DNA from 4 places in the Mesorhizobium sp. M5C.F.Ca.ET.164.01.1.1 genome. Region 1 is predicted to be linked to each of the others. Evidence: predicted binding sites of a transcription regulator. Region 1 holds the regulator's gene; each other region holds the start of a gene.
The links. Region 1 encodes LexA, which represses DNA repair genes until DNA is damaged. Its sites were predicted from a motif close to TGTTCNNNNTGTGTTCNG; they were not measured.
Positions count from the first base shown of each region.

Region 2: parE (DNA topoisomerase IV subunit B) is a predicted target of LexA. The motif match lies at 1,627-1,644, and genes of this name have one in related genera.
Region 3: EN807_RS17010 (PA0069 family radical SAM protein) is a predicted target of LexA. The motif match lies at 2,013-2,030, and genes of this name have one in related genera.
Region 4: EN807_RS19310 (DUF763 domain-containing protein) is a predicted target of LexA. The motif match lies at 1,797-1,814, and genes of this name have one in related genera.

Region 1 is NZ_SRTG01000007.1:226,999-231,210, reverse strand. It holds gene moaC (cyclic pyranopterin monophosphate synthase MoaC) at 1-407, shown strand, start outside; gene glp (gephyrin-like molybdotransferase Glp) at 407-1,612, shown strand; gene lexA (transcriptional repressor LexA) at 1,717-2,454, shown strand; gene EN807_RS28095 (ComEC/Rec2 family competence protein) at 2,448-4,212, opposite strand, start outside.
Region 2 is NZ_SRTG01000007.1:28,553-32,764, forward strand. It holds gene parE (DNA topoisomerase IV subunit B) at 1-1,556, opposite strand, end outside; gene gcvP (aminomethyl-transferring glycine dehydrogenase) at 1,791-4,212, opposite strand, start outside.
Region 3 is NZ_SRTG01000002.1:48,115-52,326, reverse strand. It holds gene EN807_RS17025 (MBL fold metallo-hydrolase) at 1-87, opposite strand, end outside; gene EN807_RS17020 (cyclase family protein) at 280-1,209, opposite strand; gene EN807_RS17015 (glycosyltransferase) at 1,447-1,953, opposite strand; gene EN807_RS17010 (PA0069 family radical SAM protein) at 2,105-3,259, shown strand; gene EN807_RS17005 (ribonuclease HII) at 3,415-4,110, shown strand.
Region 4 is NZ_SRTG01000002.1:548,355-552,566, reverse strand. It holds gene EN807_RS19315 (PPC domain-containing DNA-binding protein) at 1-392, shown strand, start outside; gene EN807_RS19310 (DUF763 domain-containing protein) at 445-1,707, opposite strand; gene EN807_RS19305 (hypothetical protein) at 1,875-2,117, opposite strand; gene EN807_RS19300 (GFA family protein) at 2,148-2,585, opposite strand; gene EN807_RS19295 (alpha-ketoglutarate-dependent dioxygenase AlkB) at 2,582-3,214, opposite strand; gene EN807_RS19290 (KTSC domain-containing protein) at 3,366-3,581, shown strand; gene EN807_RS19280 (Ku protein) at 4,054-4,212, shown strand, end outside.

The DNA of each region.
Region 1 (4,212 bases):
CCCAGGGTCTTGTCTCGATGCTGCCGGAGACGCTGAAAATGATTCTCGACGGCGATGCCAAGAAGGGCGACGTGCTGGGCACGGCGCGCATCGCCGGCATCATGGCGGCCAAGAGGACGCATGAGCTGATCCCGCTCTGCCATCCGCTGCTGTTGACCAAGGTATCCGTTGACATCGAACCGGACGCGACGCTGCCAGGCCTGAAGGTCACGGCGCTAGCCCGCGTCACAGGTAAGACCGGCGTCGAGATGGAAGCGCTGACCGCCGTCTCGGTCGCCTGCCTGACCATCTATGACATGGCCAAGGCGGTCGACCGCGCCATGGTGATCTCGGGCATTAGGCTGGTGGAAAAGACCGGCGGCAAATCCGGCGACTACAAGGCGGACGCCAAGGGGGCAGGCCAATAATGGCACTGCTTCCGGTCGCCGAGGCGCTCGAGCGCCTGCTTGAGGATGCTGCGCCCTTGCAAGCTGAATGCGTCGCCCTTATGGACGCCGCCGACCGCGTGCTGGCGGAGCCGCTTCTGGCGCTCCGCACCCAGCCGCCGTTCGACGCGTCCGCCATGGACGGCTACGCCGTGCGGGCCGAGGACGTCGCGTTCGTGCCCGCAAGACTTTCGGTGATCGGCATGGCGCCAGCCGGACGCGGCTTTGCCGGAACAGTCGGCCCGGCGCAGGCCGTGCGCATCTTCACCGGCGCGCCGCTTCCTGCAGGCGCCGACACCATCGTCATCCAGGAGAATGCCAGGGATCTCGGCGGCGGCAGCGTCGAAGTGACCGCGTCGACGGTCGAAGGCCGCAACATCCGCCGCCTCGGGCTCGATTTCTCGAAGGGCGACGTTCTGCTGGAGAAAGGCCGCCCGCTTGATCCGGCGGCATTGTCGCTGGCGGCGTCGGCCAACCACCCGCAGGTCAGCGTGGTGAAACGGCCGCTGGTCGCCATCATCGCCACCGGCGACGAATTGCTGCCGCCGGGCAGCAACCTTGGCCCCGACCAGATCATCTCGTCCAATGCCTATGGCGTCGCCGCCGCGGCCCGCTCGGTCGGCGCCAGCGCGCTCGATCTCGGCATCGCCCCCGACCGCAAGGAGGCGATCGCCACGCTGGTGAAACAAGCGGTCGACGCAGGCGCCGACGTCATCGTCACGCTGGGCGGCGCCTCGGTCGGCGACCATGACCTGGTCCATGACGTGCTGACCGGTGAAGGCATGACGCTCGATTTCTGGAAAATCGCCATGCGGCCCGGCAAGCCGCTGATGTTCGGGCGGATGGGCGACATCCGCTGCATCGGCCTGCCTGGCAATCCGGTGGCGAGCCTGGTCTGCACGCAGCTCTTTCTGAAGCCGCTGCTTGCGCGGCTCGGCGGCCGCGCCTTCCGGCAGGACATGCGTCAGGCGCGGCTCGGCGCCGCCATGTCGGCCAACGATCTCAGGCAGGACTATGTACGCGCGGTGGTGAAGGAAGAAGCCGGCACGCCACTGGCAACCCCGTTCGGCATCCAGGATTCCTCGATGCTCAAAATGCTGGCCGACGCCAACGGGCTGATCGTGCGCGAGCCATTCGCTCCCCCAGCCGCGACGGGAGCCGCGTGCAGCGTGCTGATGCTACGCTGAACAAAACGTCAACACATTCATTAAACTTTAAACGGTTGCGGAACACAACTGGAACAGATAGTGTTTGTTCTGGGTTTGTTTTTCTGATTCTGTTGGGGGTTGCGATGCTGACACGCAAACAACATGAACTGCTGATGTTCATCCACGAGCGGCTGAAGGAAAGCGGCATTCCGCCCTCGTTCGACGAGATGAAGGAAGCGCTCGACCTCGCCTCCAAGTCGGGGATCCATCGGCTGATCACGGCGCTGGAGGAGCGCGGTTTCATTCGCCGCCTGCCTAACCGGGCCCGCGCGCTGGAGGTGCTGCGCCTGCCTGATTCGATCGCGCCCGGCCTCAATGCGGCGCGCAAATTCTCGCCAAGCGTCATTCAGGGCAGCCTTGGGCAGGGCAGCCTCGGACGACAGATCAAACCGGCGCCTTCGCGCCTGCCCGCGGCCGGCAATGACGACGACGTCGTTGCCACCATCTCCATACCGGTGATGGGCCGCATCGCTGCCGGTGTGCCGATCGACGCCATCCAGCACCAGACGCATTCGATCTCGGTACCACCGGACATGATCACCGGCGGCACGCACTACGCACTGGAGGTCAAGGGTGATTCGATGATCGAGGCCGGCATTTTCGACGGCGACACGGTCATCATCCGCAACGCCGACACCGCCCAGCCTGGCGAGATCATCGTCGCCTTGGTCGACGAGGAGGAAGCGACGCTGAAGCGGTTCCGCCGCAAGGGCGCCTCGATCGCACTGGAAGCCGCCAATCCGGCCTATGAGACGCGCATCTTCGGGCCGGACCGGGTCAAGGTGCAAGGCAAGCTCGTCGGACTGATCCGGCGTTACTGAGCGGCAGGCTTGTTGGGTTTCTCGGCCCTGCGGTATGGCGGCAAGCCCCTCGCCTCGCGCGAAAATCTCCGCTGCTCGTGCCAAGGCCTATATGGCTGTCTGACGGCAAAACGGATTTCTGCGCGCGTCGTCGCTGATAGCGGATCGAAGAAGACAGCGGCACTGCCCATGCGAGCGAGCTGCCGTTTGGTAACGACGAGAACCAGCGGATTGCGGCAGGGATCATAATAGGCTGTGGCATCGTCGATGACGATCAAATCCGCAAACGCACAGGCTGGCCGTGCGGTTTTGCGGTCGTCGGCGAGTGCGATGATCGCGCCGGACGGGTGCCGGGCGAGGCACAGGCCGGCAGTGCAGTAGAAGGGCGCTCCCGGCGGCAGGTCGGCCGGGTCGGCGATGTCGAACCGCACGTCTCCTTTTTCGAATGTCTCTGGCTCGACAATGGTCGCTGAAACCAGCGCATGTTTCCAGTTGTCGGTGGTGAATTCGTTCGAACGAACCCGGTTGACGGCAAGTTCGCCGCCGCCGATCGGCAGCGCCACCAGATGCGCATCTTCCGAAATCAGCACATCGGGGGTGCGCGTGTCGGAAATCGTCAGCAGGCCGGCGAGCGCAAAGGGAAGTGCCGCAAGCCGCAACCATGTCGTCGCCATCGTGGCGATGACCAGGGCGACCGTCACCAGCAGAACCGACTGCAACGAGATCAGCCCGACTGCATCGACCGGCGACCGCTCGGAAATCCATCCCGATATTGCGATCATGGCCGTCAGTCCCTTGCCCATCATGTAGAGGAAAGGTCCGTCGAAGCCGAAAGGCATTGCCAGAGCGCTGAGGACGGCCAGGAACATGACGACCGTGACGATTGGCATGACCGCCAGATTGGCGAACAGGCTAAGCGGCGATACGCGCTGGAAGTGCCAGATGGCGAAGAGCGCGGTGGCGCTGCCGGCAATGATGGAGGTCATTGCGATGGTACCTGTCCCAGCGGCGAGTTTTCGCGTGACGAAAGCGACCGGCGACCGTCGCTGTGGCGGCGCCGTGGCCCTGTCGGTACGATAGTCGGACCAGCCGGCATAGGCGCCCACGAGAGCAGCAGTCGCGGCGAAGGACATCTGGAAGCTTGGGCCGACCACCTCGTGCGGCGAAACGACGATGACGGCGATGGCAGAAATCGTCAGATTGCGCATGGTAAGTGCCGCTCGGTCGAACAGCACGGCGACAAGCATTACCGCCAGCATGATGAAGCTGCGTTCAGCCGCGACCACGATACCGGAAAAAATGAGATAGGCAGCGATGGAAAGGAGTGCGGCAGCAGCCGCATATTTTTTGACCGGCCGGCGTGACGAAAAATCGGGAAACAGCGCAAAGACGCCGCGCAGCAATCCCATGATCGTGCCGGCGACAAGCGCCATGTGCAGGCCGGAAATCGAGATGATGTGGTAGATGCCGGTGCGCCGCATCGATTCGTTTATCTCTTCGGGAATGCCGGCACGCACGCCGACCATCAGTGCGGCGGCAATCTCCCCCTCGGCGCCACCAATGCTGTCCCTGATATGGTCGGCAATGTTTTCGCGCGCCTTTTCGATCGAAGAAGAAAGGCGCGCGGCGAACGGCGCATCCTCGGAAACGACGATCTTCGGATTGCCGAGGAAAAAGCCACTGGCACCGATACCGGCGAAATAGCTGTCAAAGGAGAAGTCATAACTGTCCGGCCTAACCGGGCCAGTCGGAGGCAAAAGCCTCACATAACCAGTTGCC
Region 2 (4,212 bases), 200 kb from region 1:
AGCGCCTGGATCAGGTCGGAAATCTGCTGGTTGCCGGCAAGTTTGTCGTTGCCGGCGCTAGCGACGTTGAGGATTTTGCCGCGCAGCGGCAGCACCGCCTGGCTGGCGCGATCGCGCGCCTGTTTCGCCGAGCCGCCGGCCGAATCGCCCTCGACGATGAAGAGTTCTGCGCCGGCCGCGGCATTCTGCGTGCAGTCGGCGAGCTTGCCGGGCAGCCGCAGCTTGCGCACCGCGCTCTTGCGCGAGACTTCCTTTTCCTGGCGCCGGCGCACCCGCTCGTCGGCACGCGCGATCACCCATTCGAGCAGCTTGGAAGCTTCCTGCGGATTATCGGCCAGCCAGTGATCGAAGGGGTCGCGGATGGCGGTCTCGACGATCCTGATCGCTTCGATCGTGGCCAGCCTGTCCTTGGTCTGACCGACGAATTCCGGCTCGCGGATGAACACAGACAGCATGCCTGCCGCTGAGATCATGACGTCTTCCGACGTGACGATCGATGCACGCTTGTTGCCGACCAGCTCGGCATAGGCGCGCAAGCCGCGCGTCAAGACGTTGCGGAAGCCGGCCTCGTGCGTGCCGCCTTCGCCGGTCGGAATGGTGTTGCAGTAGGAATTGAGGAACCCGTCGCCGCCGAACCAGGTCACCGCCCATTCGAGCGAGCCGTGGCCGCCTTGCCTGTCGCTTTTGCCGGCGAAGATTTCGCGCGTGACCTGGAATTCGTCGCCGAGCGAGGCTTTCAGATAGTCCTTAAGGCCACCGGGAAAATGGAACTCGGCCTTAGCCGGCGTCGTGTCCTTCTCCTTGATCAGCGACGGATCGCAGGTCCAGCGGATCTCGACGCCGCCGAACAGATAGGCCTTCGAGCGCGTCATGCGGTAGAGCCGCGCCGGCTCGAATGCTGCACCCTTGCCAAAGATCTGCTCGTCGGGGTGGAAGCGTATCCTGGTGCCGCGCCGGTTATGTACCTCGCCGAGTTGCTCCAGGCCGGTCACCGGAACGCCGCGCGAAAAACGCTGGCGATAGAGCTGGCGCCCACGCGCGACCTCGACCTCGAGATGGTCCGACAGCGCGTTGACGACGGAGACGCCGACGCCGTGCAGGCCGCCCGAGGTCTCGTAGACCTTGCTGTCGAACTTGCCGCCCGAATGCAGCGTAGTCATGATGACTTCGAGCGCCGGCTTCTTGAATTTCGGATGCGGATCGACCGGAATGCCGCGGCCATTGTCGGTCACCGCCAGATATCCATCGGCCGAAAGCTCGACATCGATGAAGGTCGCGTGGCCGGCGACCGCCTCGTCCATCGAATTGTCGATGACCTCGGCGAACAAATGGTGCATCGCCTTGTCGTCGGTGCCGCCGATATACATTCCGGGCCGCCGCCGCACCGGCTCCAGCCCTTCCAGAACCTCGATGTCGGCGGCGCTATAGCTCTCGCTGCCGTCGCGGGATGCCGGGCGCTTCGCCGCCTGCACCAGCGGGTCGGCCGGGCGAGCGGTGGCGCGAACCGGTTGCGGCTGCTTGTCCATAGTGCCGAAAAGATCGTTGTTGTCGTCCATGCTGGTCCTGGATTGCGATGCTGCGAATCACCGCTCGATACTGCCACGCTTTTTGCGGGCAGGCGACGGAGGTTCCTGTTACGTTCGAGGATAGAGCCTCTTACTGCAAAACCATCCGGCAACCAAGCGGCGGAAATGGGTCGAAACTCCGGCCATAGGGGTTTGCCGTCTCGGCCACCCTCATTGCCTATGCGCGGGAAATGAGGGGGCAGTCTGCCTCGCAGTCGACTGGTTCTATTCCGCCGCCCCCAGATACTCCGACAGCGGCGGACAGGAGCAGACGAGGTTGCGGTCGCCGGCGACATTGTCGATGCGCGACACCGGCGGCCAGTATTTGGCTGATGTGTCGGCATCACCGGCGGGGTAGGCCGCCTCCAGGCGCGAATAGGGATGGGGCCACTGGCCGGCCAGCGTCTCGGCCGCCGTGTGCGGCGCATTGACCAGTGGATTGTCGGCCAAGGGCCATTCGCCTTTCGCCACCTTGGCTGCCTCGCCTGATATCGCGATCATCGCCTCGCAGAAGCGATCGAGCTCGCTCTTGGGCTCGGACTCGGTCGGCTCGACCATTAGCGTGCCGGCCACCGGAAACGACATGGTCGGCGCATGGAAACCATAATCGATCAGCCGCTTGGCCATATCGTCGACGCTGATGCCGGAGCTCTCCTTGAGCACGCGGGTGTCGAGGATGCACTCATGGGCGATGCGATCGTGCCTGCCCTTGTAGAGGAGCGGGAAGTGCGGCGCGAGCCGCGTCGCCACGTAGTTGGCGGAAACAATCGCCGTCTCGGTGGCCTGCTTGAGGCCGGCAGCGCCCATCATGCGGATATACATCCAGGTGATCGGCAGGATCGAAGCGCTGCCGAACGGTGCGGCCGACACGGCATGGCCCGAGCCTTCGGTGACGTGGCCGGGCAGATACGGTCTCAGATGCGCCTTGACGCCGATCGGGCCGACGCCGGGACCGCCGCCGCCATGCGGGATGCAGAAGGTCTTGTGCAGGTTCATGTGGCAGACATCGGCGCCGATGTCGCCGGGGCGAGCGAGGCCGACCAAGGCGTTGAGGTTGGCGCCGTCGAAATAGACCTGGGCGCCATGCTCGTGAATGAGGGCGCAGAGGTGGCGCGCGCCTTCCTCGTATACGCCATGCGTCGAAGGATAGGTGAACATAAGCGCGGCCAGATTCTTGGAATGCTCATTGGCTTTGGCACTCATATCTTCCATATCGATATTACCATCCTCGGTGCAGCGCACGACGACGACGCTCATGCCGGCCATCGCCGCACTCGCCGGATTGGTGCCATGCGCGGATGACGGGATCAGGCAGACGGTGCGGTGGCCTTCGCCGCGCGAGCGGTGATAGCTGCGGATGGCGAGCAGCCCGGCGTACTCGCCCTGGCTGCCGGCATTGGGCTGCAGGCTGACCGCATCGAAGCCAGTGATCTCCGACAGCCAGCCTTCCAGTTCGCCGACCATCGCGCGATAGCCTGCCGACTGCCCGGCCGGCGCGAATGGATGCAGATTGGCGACGCTTGGCCAGCTCACCGGCATCATCTCGGCGGCGGCGTTGAGCTTCATCGTGCAGGAGCCGAGCGGGATCATGGCGCGGTCGAGCGCCAGGTCCTTGTCGGCCAGCCGGCGCAAGAAGCGCATCATCTCAGTTTCCGAGTGGTTTTCGTGGAAGACCGGCTGGCTGAGAAACGCCTTATCGCGTGGCTTGCCCGGAGTGGTGCTGGTGCCAGCAGCGCCTGCCTTGGCGCCGAACAGTGCTGCGATGGCGTCCAGATCGGCATCGGTCGAGGTCTCGTCGAAGCTGATGCCGACGTGGTCGGCGTCGATGACGCGCAGCAATCGGCCGGTCTTTTCAGCAGCGGCGGCGATCGCGCCGGCTCTGCCGTTCACTTCCACCGTCACCGTGTCGAAGCGGCTTGCGCCAAGCACCGAAGTTCCTGACGCAGTGAGACCGGTTGCCAGCCGGTTAGCCAATGAATGGATTCGGCCGGCAATCGCCTGCAGCCCGGCAGGGCCGTGCCAGATCGCATAGGCCGTCGCCATGTTTGCGAGCAGCGCCTGCGCGGTGCAGATGTTGGAGGTCGCCTTGTCGCGGCGGATATGCTGTTCGCGCGTTTGCAGCGCAAGGCGATAGCCGGGGCGGCCCTTGCTATCGGTGGATTGGCCGACAAGGCGGCCGGGCATCAGCCGAGTCAGCCTGTCGGAAACGGCGCAATAGGCGGCATGCGGCCCGCCAAAGCCCATCGGCACGCCAAAGCGCTGCATCGGGCCGACGGCGATGTCGGCGCCAAGCGTAGCCGGCGCGTCGGTCAGCGTCAGGCCGAGCGGATCGGCAATGAAAACGATCAGCGCGCCGGTGGCGCGGGCCTTCTCGATTACCGCCTTGTGGTCGCCATAGACGCCAAACGTATCAGGCCAGGAGACCAGCAGAGCGGCGGTGTTGTCGTCGATCGTGTCGCCGTCGACCTCGATGCCGAGCGGCTCGGCGCGGGTGCGCACGACGTCGAGCGTCTGCGGGTGCGGCGTGCCGGCAAGCGCCACCTTGGTCCGCTTGTCGCGATGATGGCGCAACGCAATGCCGACCGCCTCGGCCACCGCCGTCGCCTCGTCGAGCAGCGAGGCCGACGCCACCGGCAGGCCGGTCAGT
Region 3 (4,212 bases), on a different contig from region 1:
TCTCGATGGCGGCGGCTCTTCCTGGGCCGACGCGGCGAACGGCCAGAAAGCCAGGGTCAGCAGAACGGCAGCAGATAGGCGGAGCATGACTGCCTCCCGTGGCAGGATCGGCGCTCATGCCACGATAGCGCTAGCAATTGTGATGGCTATCGTCGGGACAGTCACGTTTTCGCGAGCGCCGGAGGGGCTGGTCGTCTGGACCTTTTGTCCCGACTTACGCGACAAATCGCGCGGAATGGGACGCGCCAAGCCGGCCGCCCCCGATGATATCGCCAGCGATCAGGGCGTTGGACGGAAGACGCCATTCTCGTCGCGCTTGAGCGGTGCGGTTTGCCGGGAAAGCGGCACGCCAGGCGCTTCGATGACCGAAACGCCCTCCGTCCAGTCGGGGGGTGCAATAGCGACGTAACGCGCATAGCCGCCTGACCCGCCGAGCGGCTTGGCAAAGCCGATTGTGACCAACGCCCCGGCCTCTGGCACCTTATCGAGATTTGCAACGCCTTCTGCCTGGGTGAAATCGTTGTGAAGCAGCCAATATTCGCCCTCGAGATTGGGCGTGGTGTCGGTGTCGAGCGGCTCATGACCATGAAACAGGATCTTCCGCTCCAGATGCAGTAACTTCAGTGCGTCCAAACTGACGCCTGGAAACGGCTTCTGGTTGAAGCGGGCGGCATCGGACCATTTCTTGTACCAATCCGAACGCACGAAGACGACCGAACCCTCCGGTATGCGGCCGTGCTCCTTTTCCCACTCCTCGATGTCGGCGACCTGGAGGTGATAGCCTTCGTCAGTCTGCACCTTGCCGCTGATGTCGATCACGACGAGCGGCCGCACGGCATAAGTGGCCGGCAGGTCGCTGATCGTTGCACCGAGCGGGTTCCAGTGGGAGGGCGGATCGAGTTGCGTGCCATACTGGTCCGTCGTCAACTCGTAGGCGCTCGCGACGAACCCATGCTTGTCGTAGGTGAACTCTTCGCCGGCCTTGACGTAGCCCTCGATATCCTTGCCGGCGACAGTCGGTTTGAACTTGGCATTGGCGAAACCCGGCCATACGGGCTGCACGGGCTCGAAGGCGTGGGTCAGATCGATGTACCTGGCCGATTTGAGCGTGTTCTCATAAATCGACCAAAGGGACGACTCCTGCGCCACCGCGATCGTCGGCACTGACCAAGCGGCTGCCAGCAAGGCGATACGAACGAATACATTCATCTGCAATCTCCCCGAAATGTCGCCGAGTATCGCGAGTTTCCCGCAGCACGACAAGCATAGTGCATTCCTCCCAGGAGTGTCGCGGCAATACGGCTTCCGGCAGGCCGTTTTCCGCCCACGGTTTGCGCGCCGTCTAATCCCAGACAAGCTACCGGTCTGATAAAAAGACGACCTCGGCAAAATTTCACTTCGGCGAAGGACGCGACCTTCCCTCGCCCGCTTACCGGGAGAGAGGACCTACTTCGCCGGCGCCACCCAGATCTCGGCGTCGAGCCTCTTGGTCGCGAGGCCGCGCGCGATGGCTTCGGCGCTGCGGGCGTTTTTCGACAGGGCCGCAGCTTGACGCTTGCTGATCACCAGCCCTTCGGCCAATGCCCGGTTTCCCGAAAAGACCCGCGACAGGAACGGCACGCGGCTGCCGCGCGCCCGCGAGAACCGCGCCGGCATGGTTTGTCTGGCGGTGTGGGCGACGACCTCGTCGATCCAGCCCTCCGCCAGCCGTGCGCCCGGTTCCAGCAGCAGCAGCCAGTCGCCCTTGGCCTGTCTGATGCCGGCAGCAATGCCACCGCTCGCCACATAAAGGCAACCGGCATGTTCGGCAACGCGGTGCGTCTGGTCGGTCGAGCCGGTGTCGCAGACGATGACATCGCGCACCACGCCCTCGACCGCGCCGCCGATCAGCGAGGCGAGCGTGCGGGCAAGTCTTTCCTCGTCATTCAGGGTCTGGATGAGAACGCTGAGCATCGTTAGCCGAATAGCGGAAAGCCGGGCGCAGCGCCAGTTTTTGCGTCGCATCATAAAAATGTTCTTGATTTGTTCTAGTAAACGAAATAGGAATAATTTCATGAACAGAGCGATTCGACAGCCAGCCGACAGTCCCTGGGAGAGGGCGAAAATGGAACAGATCGTCCGTGCCGACATTGCAGCCTTCGGAGCAGGAAGAGCCGAGATGGCCAATGCGATGATCGAACAGAGCGGGATGCGCGTGCGTCCGGAGCGCAATCGCGGCCGTTCCGCGGGCATCAATCCGTCCGGGCGGTTCGAGCCGGTCAGCCGGCATGTCTTCGACGACGGCTGGAACTCGCTGGAGGAGCTGCCGCCGTTCAAGACCGAGGTGCAGGTCGAGAAGCCGCGCACCATCATCACCCGCAACGAATCACCCGATATTTCCTTCGACCGCTCGATCAACCCCTATCGTGGCTGCGAACATGGCTGCGTCTACTGTTTCGCAAGGCCTACGCATGCCTTTATGGGCCTGTCGCCGGGGCTGGATTTCGAATCGAAGCTGTTCGCCAAGCCGGATGCGGCGCGCATGCTCGACAAGGAGCTGTCGAAGGAGGGCTACCAGCCGCGCACCATCGCCATCGGCACCAACACCGATCCCTACCAGCCCATCGAGAAGCAGTACCGGATCATGCGCGAGATCCTCGAAGTGCTGGAGGTGCGCGGCCACCCGGTCGGCATCGTCACCAAATCCGCGCTGGTGACGCGCGACATCGACATCCTGTCGCGCATGGCCGAGCGCGGACTGGCCAAGGTGGCGCTATCGGTGACGACGCTCGACCGCATGCTGGCGCGCACCATGGAACCCCGCGCCTCGACGCCGACCAAGCGGCTGGAGGCGATCAGGCAGCTTTCGGATGCCGGCATTCCGGCCTCTGTCATGGTCGCACCGATCGTCCCTGGGCTGACCGACCAGGAGATGGAGCGCATCCTCGATTCAGCCTACGCGGCGGGCGCGCGTGAGGCGGGCTACGTCCTGCTGCGCCTACCGCTGGAGGTCGCGCCGATCTTCAAGGATTGGCTGCTGCGCCATTATCCCGACCGCTACCGTCACGTGATGTCGCTGATCCGCTCGATGCGCGACGGCAAGGATTACGATTCGGAATGGGGCAAGCGCATGAAAGGCTCCGGACCCTATGCCTGGCAGATCGGCCGACGCTTCGAGATCGCCGCCAAAAGGCTTGGTCTCAACGCCGAGCGGCGGTCGCTCAGGACCGACCAGTTCGTCGCCGCGGCCAAGGCAACCGAGCAACTGATGCTGCTTTGAAGACATCCTGTGCCGCCGTTGCCGGCGGCAGATGAAAGGATCCCGTCCGGCCTGTCCTGTCCCCGGGCTTGCAGACGGTGCCCTCCGGGTCCGGTGCCCCGCCCGACCCGGAGGGGCTTGCGGAGAATCGGAGCCGATGCGAACCTCGCCGCAACATGGCTCGCGCGCGTTCTGATTCTCCGCTTCTCTTCGAAATCGTCGAGAGACCCGATTTCTCCTTCGAGACGAAGGCGATGGCCGAAGGCCTGTGGCCGGTGGCGGGAATGGACGAGGCCGGCCGCGGCCCGCTCGCCGGGCCGGTCGTCGCGGCAGCGGTGGTGCTCGATCCCGCCAACATTCCCGATGGTCTCGACGATTCCAAGCGCCTCAGCCATCTGCAGCGCGAGGCGCTGTTCCTGAAAATCCTCGGCTCCGCTCTTGGCGTGTCGATGGCCTCGGTCAGCGCGGAAGGCATCGATGGCAGCAATATTCTCAAGGCCAGCCTCGAGGCGATGCGCCGCGCTCTGGTCGGGCTCTCGGTGCAGCCAAAGCTGGCCCTGGCCGACGGCCGAGACGTGCCGCCCGGACTGCCATGCGAAGGAAGAGCGCTGATCAAGGGCGACCAGCGCTCGCAGTCGATCGCCGCCGCCTCGATCGTCGCCAAGGTGATGCGCGACCGCATGATGTGCGGCTGCGGCAGCCATCACGCGCATTACGGCTTCGAACTGCATATGGGCTACGCCACGGTCCGCCACCGCACCGCAATCGAGGTGCACGGACCGGTGGCGCGGCTGCACCGAGCGTCCTTCGCACCGTTCCGGCTTGGCGGAACCGAGGTGCAGGACGAAGAGTGCCTTTCCGGCCTGGATTGAGCGATTCGCGATCCTCGCGGCGAATGCAGCTGAGCGCGTAATCTCCCCCTTGAGAAGGAGATGTCGCCGACGGCGACGGAAGGGGTCGCCTCGGCGGCGCTC
Region 4 (4,212 bases), on a different contig from region 1:
TGCTTGATCCTGGCGAGGAAGCGTTCGCGGCGCTTACCTCTTTCGCGATCGATCAGGACATTGGCGGCGCCTCGCTGACCGCGCTCGGCGCCTTCGAAACGGCGACCGTCGGCTGGTTCGACTTTGGGCAAAAGACTTTTCGCAAAATCCCGGTCCGCGAACAGTGCGAGGTGCTCAGCGCGATCGGCGATGTCGCGATCGGCGACGACGGCAAGCCCAGCCTTCACATCCACGCGGTGCTCGGGTTGCGCGATGGCACCACGCGCGGCGGGCATCTGCTCGAAGGCATCGTTCGGCCGACACTCGAAGTCACTTTGGTGGAAGCGCCTGGTCACCTGCGCCGCAGAAAACGCCCGGAACTCGGGATCGCCTTGATCGATCTGGATGGCTGAAGCCGAATGCGGATCAGGCCAGGTCCGCTGAATTGCGATCCGGACCCGATTATCAGTTTTGTTTGATGTCCGCGGGCGTCTCGGGTGCGGCCTCCCAGCCGAATACGCTGCGGCCGCCGAGCAGATGCGACTGATCGAACTCTCCGGCAACGATTTCCTTCAGGCTGGGGCCTGTGGCATAGCGTTCGACCTGCCGTGATTGATCGTCGAGCCGCTTCAAGGCACCGATTTCTTCGTCGCGGCCGAGCCTGGCCTTGTGGACGGCGGACTTCAGCACACCGATCGTCTCGTCATAGACCTTCAGCGGCACAGGGAATGGATGCCTGTCCTTGCCGCCATGCGCCAGCGAGAAGCGCCCCGGATCGGAAAACCGGCATGGCGCGCCATGCAGAACCTCGGCAACCAGCGCCAGCGCCCGCACCGTGCGCGCACCGACGCCGGGGACCAGAAGAAGATCGGAGAAATCGGCGGGGCCACGCTCGGCAGCCGCCGCCATGTTCCCATGAAGGCGGCGCATGACGACATCGCTTTCGCGAACATCGTGGTGTGCCGGCATGACCAGGTGCGGCAGCATTGGCTGTTCGGGCTCCGGCGCTGCAGCCACGTCATGCTCAAGCGCGGCGAATACCCTCAGAATGCGATCCGGTCCGAGGTCCTGCAGGAGTTCCAGCTGTCCCTTGCGCGAAGCGTCGGCGCGGCGGTCGGTCAGATTGACGATCTCGCCCTGGTTGGCGCCCTCGATGGCGGCATGCGGCTGGTCGACGAAGCTCTTCAGGCCTTCGGACAGCCAGTGATAGCGGCGCGCCACCTTGCTGTCGCCGTTCATGCCCTGCTGCACCACGACCCAGTCGCCATCATTGGTCACGATAAAGCCATGCAGATAGAGGTCGAAGCCGTCCTGAACGGCGGCGCTGTCAACCTTGGCGACGAGCCGGCTGGCAGTTGCCAGGCCTGTTCCGTCGAAGCCGACGCGCTCGCCGATCACGGCAAGCTCGTGCGGGGTCTTGCGTGAATGCGCGCCGCGGCCGCCGCACACGTGAATACCAAGTTCGCCGGAGAGCGGAGCCAACCCGCGTTTCAAGGCGCCGATGACGCTGGTCGTGATGCCGGATGAATGCCAGTCCATCCCCATGACGGCGCCAAACGATTGGAACCAGAAGGGATGCGCCAGTCGGCGCAGCAACTCCTCGCGACCGTAGTGGTGAATGATCGCCTCGCACATGACCGCGCCAAGGCGTGTCATCCGGTCGCCGAGCCATTTCGGTACGCGTCCGCCATGAAGTGGAAGGTCTGCGCTACCCGATCGTTGTGCCAAATCTTGCTGCCTGTTGCCGATCTATGCCTTGCGCTCGACAGATATATCGAAAGCGGCGTGAAGAAGCGATGCCCGTTTCAGGCTGCCGATGCTCGATTCTGGTTCCCGGCCCGCTCACTGTAGCGGTTATCGGGCACTGTAACGGCTATCGGGCCTCGCTGAGGACATCAAAACTTTTCGATCTCGCAATGCTCACCCACCAATGCCAACAAATCCGTCGGCGGCGGTGCCTTGTCAGGCCGCCTCCAACTGATCTCGAACGACACCACCGGCCTGTCGCGATCTGGGCGCCGCTCCATTCCAACCAGGCGTGCTCGATAACCGGAAGGCCCGGCGATCGTGTCAAGCTCTTCATGATCCGCCGCCTTCCAGGTGAGCGCCAAAATAGCGTGGTGTTCGCGCAGTATCACCAGATCGACCCATCGGCGGCGTTTTGCTGGTTACCGATCGGCGGGATTTCCGACCGCCTGATCGCGCCGCCTTGAATATCTTCCCACACGTGGCAGATCGTCACGAAATTCCACCCACGGCAGCTTCATGTCCCAATAGGCATGAGCCTGCGGCGCAAAACGTTCGGGGTGGTCGAAGAAGCCGATCGTCACATAGAGTTCTTCGGGAAGCCCCTGGTCGAGATAGGCTATGGATGTCCCGCAATCGGCGCAGAAGGTGCGGAGCACGCCTGGGGTCCTCGAGAACGTCTTCGGCGTGCCGGTCAGCAATTTGAGCTGGGCCGGTCGATAGCCGACCCAGACGGTCAGCGGGCTCCCTATGGCCTTGCGGCAATCGTCGTCGTGATCGGAGCAGATCCAGAACGGGTCGCCATGCATCTCAGCCGTTATCGAACCGCAAAAACAGGAGCCGGTCTCGATCCTGGTCATCGAACTGTCGCTTCTGATCGAGGCGACCGTTGCGGGTGCAGAGTCCGCAGGGTGATGGAGTAGCGGTGCTCGGAAAGCGGCGGGATGCTGTGCTGCCATTCGGTGCGCGCCGGTCCCGTCATCAGGTAAGCCGACCTTGGCTCGATGATGATGGTCTGGCGATCCCATCCAACGCCGTTCTTCCGGCGGAGCCGAAAGCTGCAGGGCGCAAGAAGAGAAACGCCGGCCACGGCATCGAACTGCGGCTTGTCGCGATGCCAGCCGATACCCGCGCCGGGCCGGTACTCGTTGATCAAGACCTGCACGAAAGCATCGGCGGGCAGCCGCGCAAATGCCGCCACCTTGTCCCTGAGCGGCATCAGAAAAGCAGGGATAGGCGGCGCCTCGATGACTTTGCGTTGGTCAAAATCGTAGCGCAGGCCAAAACCGGCGACGCGCCGGTTTGCGAGATGGCCATGAAAGTCGAAAGGCTGGAAGGCGAGACTTTCGAGCTGCCGCACTAGCTCGGCCTCTTCCTCCGCGGTGATCAGCTCCGGCTGATAGTGAAATCCTTCCGGCAGATCGTTGGGCGCACGAAACAGGTCGCCTTGGCCAGCGAATTCCGGCTGCTTGGTTTTGAGCGATGGCATCAACCCTAATTGGTGAAGCCGGCCGGCGGCGGCAAGACCGGAGGCGTCGAGCCCGCTTGATCATCGTCCCATATCTTCACGAGACGGAACCTGGCTTGCCGGGGCGGGTTATTGCCCAGACGCGTCGAGTGTTGGGGTCGAGTGTTGGGAAATGCCTTCAGCCGCTATCCAACGTATGAATTACGATCCGGCGACGAGGACCCTCTCAGTATGGTTCGTCCCAAGCGGATATCGCTACGATTACCACGACGTGCCGCAGCAGACCTACGCTGCATTCCGCAACGCCACGGCAAAAGGTCGGTTCTTCAACGCGTTCATTCGCGATCGATATAGGTACCATCTGGTCGAGCAGAGCCAGTCGGGGTGAGACCGGGTGCCTTGTCGCCGGTAATGAAACCGGGAATGCCTGCCTCATAGGGTCCGGTCGCCATCCGACCGTTTATTGCGCCGGCGGGGTTCCGGGTTGATCGCCGCCCGTGGTCGTCTTGGGCCTTGGATCCTTGTCGACCTCGGGATTTGGGTCGACGGTGTTGGTATTGCTCTGTGTCGGTTCAGTGGTGTTGCCCTGTATCGGTCCGGCCTCGTTGCTGCAACTCGCCAAAGCCAGAGCCGCCACCAGGGCCGACAAAAATGATAGCCTCGTCATCGATAGTCTCATCATGGCCAACCGCTCCACTTTCTGCTCGACAACGGCGGGTCGTGAATTTGGTTGCAGCGGAATGGGTTGTCTGCTGGCCCAGGACCCTTCTGATCGTCACCGTGTAGGCGCCAAAGGAACAAATCTCGGCGCCGCCACGTTGCATTTCCATTGCAATGCTTGTGACAGAGAGGCTAACGTCTTGGCGCCGAGAGCAAATTGGAAGGGTTTTCTGAAAATTGGAGAACTCAGCTGCCCGGTGGCGCTCTATACGGCTGCCTCAACCTCAGAGCGGATCGCTTTCCACACAATAAACCGCGCCACGGGCCATAGGGTGCATCGCTCCTTCGTCGACAGCGAT